DNA from 2 places in the Rhizobium atlanticum genome. Region 1 is predicted to be linked to the other one. Evidence: predicted binding sites of a transcription regulator. Region 1 holds the regulator's gene; the other holds the start of a gene.

Region 1 (3,698 bases):
CCGCCCGGCTGCGCCACGGAATGGGTGGCGTCAAAAATGACGGGAGCCCCCATCGCCGCCATGATCGGCAGCGAACGCATGTCGGAAACCAGCGTATTGTAACCGAAGGAGGCACCGCGCTCGCACAAGAGCACATTCGGATTGCCGCTGGCGTTGAGCTTCTTCAGAACGTTCTTCATATCCCAAGGGGCGAGGAACTGGCCCTTCTTGACATTGACGGCGCGGCCGGTCCTAGCGGCGGCGATCAGAAGGTCGGTCTGACGGCAGAGGAAGGCCGGGATCTGCAGGACATCAACCACCTTGGCCACCTCGGCGCATTGCTCGGCCGTATGGACGTCGGTTATGACGGGAACGCCGAATTCCTTCTTGAGGTCGGCAAAGACCTCCATGCCCTTTTCCAGGCCGATGCCGCGTTCAGCCGAGAGCGAGGTACGGTTCGCCTTGTCGAAGGAGCTCTTGTAGACGAGGCCAATGCCGAGCTTGCCGCAAAGCTCCTTCAGCGTGCCGGCGACCATGAAGGCGTGATCCCGGCTCTCCATCTGGCATGGACCGGCGATCAGCGACAAGCGGCCAGTATTGGAAAAAGCGACCTGGCCTTCGCCTTCGCCGATCCTGACTTCGGAATTCGTGTCGGTGCTCATCGTGTTTCCTCGAAGGCGAAGAGCGCACCCTGCCCGGGCGTGGGCTTCACCAGAATGCGATTGTTCTTGCGTGTGAATGTGATCCCGTTAGCACCCAAATGCGCTTCTGTCACGGCAAGATCGATGACGTTGAAGAGGATTGCCCGCCCCCGCAGGCCGCGATCGGCTGATGAGACAGCGGTCTCGAAATAGGCCTCCAGCCCTTCCGGCGTCATCAAGCTGATCTTTGCATTCGATGCCGCGATATTCATGCCGAAACCGGTTTTCTCCACCGCCGCCTGCCCAATCGCGAGCCCGACGAAGGCGGCGAATGCCGCCGGGTCCGGTGCACAAAGTGCGATCTCGGCAATGCCGATCACGCCATTGGCGTGCGTCTCCAGCGCGGCGCGATCTGTAGGGAACGAAGTGATGCGCTGGCAAGTAAAGAGAAAGAAATCGGGGGCGCGCAAATCAGCTGCAAAGGCCAGCTTAAAGCTGCCGACGCTCTCCGAACCGTCCCGCATCCGCATCGGCCGGCTGAACTGCAACATCTCACCGGCGCTCGCGCCGTTGCTGACGAAGCGCTTATGATCGAGGTCGGCATCCTCGCTGAGGAAGGCCAGCGCAGAAAGTCCCTCCTCGCCGCAGCGGAAACGGAAGGCGCGATTGCGGGCGATGAAGACGTTGCCCTGGCGGGCCGCTGCTTCGCTCTCGTCGACACTCGCCACGCCAAGCGGCTCCAGATAGGTCTTGTCGGCGAAAAAGACGCAGGCATTCTCCGTTCCGAAGGGATGGCGCGCATCGGCGGCGACGGTGAAACCGAGCTTGCCGAGCCTCTCACGCGCCAGATCGATATTGACCACGGGCAGCACGACATGATCCAGCGGGTGCGACCTGGCGGAATGCGCGTTCATGAATATCCCTCCTGAAACCGGCAAGAGATGTGCGACAGCACCTCCCTCAATGCAAGACATGTGCGCCAATCCAGCAAATGAAAATAAAAATCTCCGCGAGTTGACGTGAACTTTTACGGAAATTTAGCTACTTGCGGAACACATATGGAACATATAGTGTCCGTTCTGGATTTGTTTCAATCACGGGGTCTGACGTCGATGCTCACGCGCAAACAACAGGAGCTTCTCCTTTTCATTCATGAGCGCATGAAGGAATCCGGCGTTCCTCCCTCTTTCGACGAAATGAAGGATGCCCTGGATCTCGCCTCGAAATCCGGCATTCACCGCCTGATCACGGCGCTTGAGGAACGCGGCTTCATTCGCCGCCTACCGAACCGCGCCCGGGCGATCGAGGTGATCAAGCTTCCGGAGGCCTATAACCCCAGTCTTCAGCGTCGCGGCTTTTCGCCGAGCGTCATCGAGGGCAGCCTCGGCAAGCCCCAGCCGGTCGCCGCCCCCGCTGCGCCAAAGCCGGTCGCCGACAATGGCAACTCCGTCTCCGTGCCGGTCATGGGACGTATCGCCGCCGGCGTTCCGATCTCGGCGATCCAGAACAACACCCACGATATCGTCGTTCCTGCAGATATGCTCGGCTCCGGTGAGCACTATGCGCTGGAGGTCAAAGGCGATTCGATGATCGACGCCGGCATCTTCGACGGCGACACCGTGATCATTCGCAACGGCAGTACCGCCAGTCCCGGCGATATCGTCGTTGCCCTCGTCGATGACGAGGAAGCAACGCTGAAGCGTTTTCGCCGCAAGGGCGCCTCGATCGCGCTCGAGGCCGCCAACCCGGCTTATGAGACCCGCATCTTCGGGCCCGACCGCGTCAAGGTGCAGGGCAAGCTCGTCGGCCTCATCCGTCGCTATCACTGACGCCGGATGGGCTGGAATCGGTAAAACGATCATTGCGCCAATCATAGGCGCGATGGCGCATCCATGGTCGCGACAAAGCATCGAAGGCGGTGGTGACCTCCAGGCCGGCATCGGCGAAGCGCAATTCGAGCGAACCGGTCCTGCGCAGCGTCTCGCCGGTGAAAAGCGTGCCGCCTGAACGGCAGCTGTTGAAACGCAGACGGACCGAGGTCACGACGATATCGGCCGTATCGCAGGCCGGGCCGAGATAGGCGGCATTGTCGATGACGGTGACGGTGACGATATTGCCATTGCCAAGTCTTGATGTGCACCAAGCCTTCTTGACGCAGGAAAAACGGTTTGCTTCACCGCCTGCGGCGGCTGCCCGCATCGCTGCACTCGCTTCGTTCTGCTGATCGCGGGAAAGCCTGACACGGCGGTCTTCTCCTTCCGGCGGAATGGCCGGACCATCCAGCATCTTCGGCGGATCATGTGTCGGCAGCACCAGCGCTCTCTGCCACTGGTCGAATATGAAATCCGGCGGGTTTTCACGGTTGGAAGCTATTGCCTCAGCCGCGACGACCGCAACCAGACTGCCATCCTCCGAAATCACCAGATCCGGCGGCCGGGGAACCGGCAGAAGCAGCACGATGAGCGTCGAGATGGCGATGATCGATGTGCCGACGTGGCGCAGCCGAGTGCGCAGCAGCGTCAGCAGCAGAAAGCCTGCCACCGCCACTGCGAAATACCAGCCGGGCAAGCGGCCGATGCCGATATCACCGCCCCAGCCGGACACCGTCTTGGCAACCGCAATCACCAGATCGAGGCCGAATCCGACGACCTTCCAGAGCGGAGCGTCCAAACCGAAAGGCATGAGCAACATCGCCAACAATCCGGCCGGCATGACGATGAAGGAGATAATCGGCATCGTCGCAAGGTTTGCCGGCAGGCCGTAAGCCTTCAGGCGATGAAAATGCTCAATCGAAAACAATGCGGTGGAAAAGCCGCCGATCAGCGAGGTCAGGAAGACGCCGCCGAAGAAACCGGCGACGGCAACCACCGGCCTGATGATCGGCAGTTTCAGAAAAGCGTTTTCGCGGACACGCCTGTCCTTCCACAACTGATAGCCCGATACCAAGGCCAATGTGGCGGCAAAGGACATTTGAAAGCTCGGTCCCAATACTTCCGAAGGTGAAATGGCGATGATGATGAGCGCGGAGAGAACGACATTGCGCAGGCTGATCGACGGCCGGTCGAAGAAGACGGCAAT
Region 2 (3,698 bases), on a different contig from region 1:
GACCAGAGCAGAGACTTTCTGCGCCTCCTCCAATGGCTCTACCATGACGGCGACAAGGGTGAGCCTCTCGATCCCGAAACCCGGCTCGATCTTTTCCGTCCGGTCCCGAAACAGTTTCGTCAGCCAGGCAACGTCGCGGGCAGGTTTGGCAGTGCCTGCGCGAATGGCTTGTCTGGTGCCGTCGACCTTCTCGACGATCAGGTCGGCGCGGCGCACCCCAAGGCCGCGCTTCTGAAGCTCATCGACCAGTTGGACGACGAGGCGGCCGACATATTTGTTGATCGTTTCGGCAGCGCCAATTGGTTCAGCGAAGGCTTTCGAGACTTCGACCAGCTCAGGCGTCCGGATTGGCTTGATCGGCTCGGCGATGCGACAGAGCATCTGGTCGAGACGGCGCCCAACCTCCGGCCCAAAGCGCAACGTCAGCGGCGCGCGCGGGGTATTGGCAAGCTCCCCGATCGTCTGAAATCCGAGAATGCGGAGATCGCTGACAATCGTTGCCGGCAGGCGCAGGAGCGATATAGGCAGCTTTTCGACGGCCCGCACTGTCTCACCCGGCGGAATGACAATCGTCTCGCGCTTGATTGCGCGGGCGCAGGCATGGGCTGCACCCCAGCTGTCGGCGACCGCCACGCGGGCAGTCAGCTTCCTGCCCAGAAACTGGTTGGCGATCTTTGTCACCATTGGCAGCTCGCCGCCCTGCAGGTGGTCGGCGCCTTCGGTGTCCATCACGATGCCGTCGATCCCGTCAATCGCGACGATCGGCGAATAGATTGTTAGTGCCCACAGTGTGATGCGTTCGAGGGCTACCCGATCGGCTTCGATATCCGCGTCGACCATCATCAGGCCATGAAACAGCGACTGCGCCTTTGCCGCCGGCATGCCGACATGCACGCCTGCCACCCGGGCAGCCGGGTCGGCAGCCGAAACCCATCGCTTCGACCCGCTTCTTGCGATCACGGCAATTGGCTGTTCAGGCGAAATGGAGGGATCCGCCCGCCGAATACGATCCGTCGGCAGATCCGGAAGATAGATCGAGACGACCCTTGTCATCACACGCCCTCACGAGAAACTCAGCACACTCACCCGCTTTCACGCGCATCAATTCAAGAAACCATTGAGGCCTGCCCACCCCCGGTACCGGCAGCTCTTCCGATGGCATCACACTGACCCGCCATCTGGTTGTTGACGCCGTCGGCTGGCCAAAATCATTCGCCTCGGTCTGCCGTCGCCATCGCCGGACGGCAAGAGCCATCGTCCCGGTTCGCTCGGCGGCTAGCTGCAATCGGCGGGAACTGACCATCGGCAGGCGGACAAGTTCGCCGACGACCGCTCCGAGACCGCCGAACGACAGTCCCTCCTCCATATTGGCCAGAACATCCTCTTCCCTGTCGGACTCGACAAAAATCACCCGGTCGGGATGGAGGCCCACCTGGGCAAGCGCCGGAAAGAATAGATCCGGTCGGGTCAAACACCAAACGACGGGGCCTTTGGTTCGCGCGGCAATGCCGGCCACACAGAGTGCCGCCGCCGCGCCATCAACAGTACCGGAACCGCCGCCCGCGAACTCATGCAGCGCTCCATGGGCGAGACCACCGCCCGGCAGGACCGCATCGATCTCCGACAGACCGAAGGGCAGACAGCCGGCACGTCTGGCCTGCGCACCCTCCATTGATGCGATGCGCTCGCGCAGATTGGCGATCACATCGGAAACCTCCTCAGGGGCCCTCGTGGCACGGGCAGCATTCATCGTTCACGGCTCCCTTCAAGGTCGCGTTGGCGGGATCGACATCATGTCGGGCGGGCGATATGTTCACTATCTGTTCTTGTGCCAGCAAAGAGTCAAGACACATTGAGCGTAGGAATATTCGCCTAGCATTAGCGATCTTGAAGATTGCGAACGGAATCAATCGCGTAAGGCCGAAAAGAATTTTTGGCGCAGTTTCCGGGCGTTTGGGCCCTGCCGGTGGATAGCGGGGAAAGAAGTCAGTTCGTCGCAATGTTCTTAAGCTTTTTGTGCTGCACTTCAGCCATGACAAAGCCTCCCAGGTCAAACCCACCTAGAACAAAGCCGCTTCTTCGTGACGGCGAAGCTCCGATCCGCTCGAAGCCACGCAGGAAACGCAATCCGGCACAGCCACAGCTGCTTTTCGATCCCATGCCCGATCGGGTTGAGCCAGCGCTGGCTGAGCTGAAGGCACATCCGCCAAAAGGTGATCAGTGGAGCTGGGAGCTGAAATGGGACGGCTATCGCCTGGCGGTCCATATCGAGCCGCAAGGTGTGCGCATCCTTACACGTGGTGGCCATGATTGGACGCATCGCTTTCCTGATATAGCAGAGGCCGCTCGGGCGCTCGGGCCGGCGACGATGATCATCGATGGCGAGGCGGTGGTGCTTGACCAAGAAGGGCGACCGGATTTTGAGCTGCTGCAGCAATCGCTCGGCGCTTCTGGAAAGGCCGCTGGCAACCGCGCCTCGGACGCCATTCTCTACGCCTTCGATCTAATTTATCTCGACGGCCATGATCTGCGCGGGATCGAATACCGCTCGCGCCGGCATCTTCTTGAGGATACGCTCACCGAGAAAGATGGCGCCATCCGTCTTTCGGAGACGTTCGACGCGGATCCCGCTGTCCTGCTTGAGAACGTTTGCCGCCTTGGTCTCGAAGGCATCGTCGGCAAGAACCTCGATCAGCCCTATCGCTCCGGCCGCACCGGCGACTGGGTGAAGGTCAAATGCGTTGAGAGCGAAGCCTTCATGATCGTCGGCTATGAGCCATCCACGGCGTCGCTTGGCGGCTTCGGGTCTCTCGTGCTTGCCGCCTACCGCGACCATGATCTTGTTCATGTTGGGAGCGTCGGCACGGGCTTCAAGCAAGCCGAGATGGATAGGCTGCGCAAGACGCTCGACAATCTGCGCTGGAAGCAAAAGCAGCCACCTGTGTCCTTCGCCGGGAAAGCTGACATCGTCTGGGTCGCGCCGACCTTGATCGCCGAGATCGAGTTTCGGGCCTGGACCGGAGACGGCAAACTGCGGCATCCATCCTACAAGGGCTTGCGGGAACGTCAGGACAATGCCGACGTCTTCACGCTCGACTAGCGAAATCGGTATCGTCCGTTAGATTGTCTTCCACGACCTTGCGAACGTGGATGGCGTTGGATGTGCAATCTCTACCGGATGGAAGACAAGGACTGGGTCGCGAAGTGGGCCCAGGATGCCGAAAGCCTGATCAATCTGATGCCGGCCTATCAGATGAACCCCGACCAGATGGGGCCGGTCGTCCGCAACACGGCTGACGGAAGAAAGCAGCTCGTGCATGCGCGCTGGGGCCTGCCATCGCCGATTTTCGTGCAAAAGAAGGCTGCGGAAGCTCGGGCGGAGAAACTGAGAGCCAAGGGTCAGGCAGTCGAAATGGACGAGCTCATCCGCATGGAACCGGACCGGGGCGTGACCAATGTCCGCAAGCTTAACCTTCCCCACTGGACACGATGGTTTGGCATCGAGCATCGATGCCTGGTCCCGGTCACAAGCTTTGCCGAACCGGATCCGGCAAGCCAGGAAACCGGCGGCAAGGTACCCAATACCTGGTTTGCCCGCGATGAGGCGAAATCGCTGATGTTCTTTGCGGGCATTCATGTGCCGCAGTGGAAAAGCGTGCGGAAGGTCAGGGACGGCCTGACCACTGACGACCTCTATG

What was found. The regulator LexA, encoded in region 1, represses DNA repair genes until DNA is damaged. The targets are predictions, from matches to a motif close to TGTTCNNNNTGTGTTCNG.
Region 2: the regulator LexA is predicted to act here: its motif matches at 1,811-1,828, upstream of PH551_RS28195 (ImuA family protein).

The regions. Positions count from the first base shown of each region.
Region 1 covers NZ_JAQJCJ010000009.1:7,930-11,627, forward strand. The annotation lists gene kdsA (3-deoxy-8-phosphooctulonate synthase) at 1-641, opposite strand, end outside; gene PH551_RS14425 (VOC family protein) at 638-1,534, opposite strand; gene lexA (transcriptional repressor LexA) at 1,733-2,449, shown strand; partial or broken gene PH551_RS14435 (ComEC/Rec2 family competence protein) at 2,430-3,698, opposite strand, start outside.
Region 2 covers NZ_JAQJCJ010000025.1:34,962-38,659, forward strand. The annotation lists gene PH551_RS28190 (Y-family DNA polymerase) at 1-1,053, opposite strand, end outside; gene PH551_RS28195 (ImuA family protein) at 974-1,750, opposite strand; gene ligD (non-homologous end-joining DNA ligase) at 2,033-3,100, shown strand; gene PH551_RS28205 (SOS response-associated peptidase family protein) at 3,161-3,698, shown strand, end outside.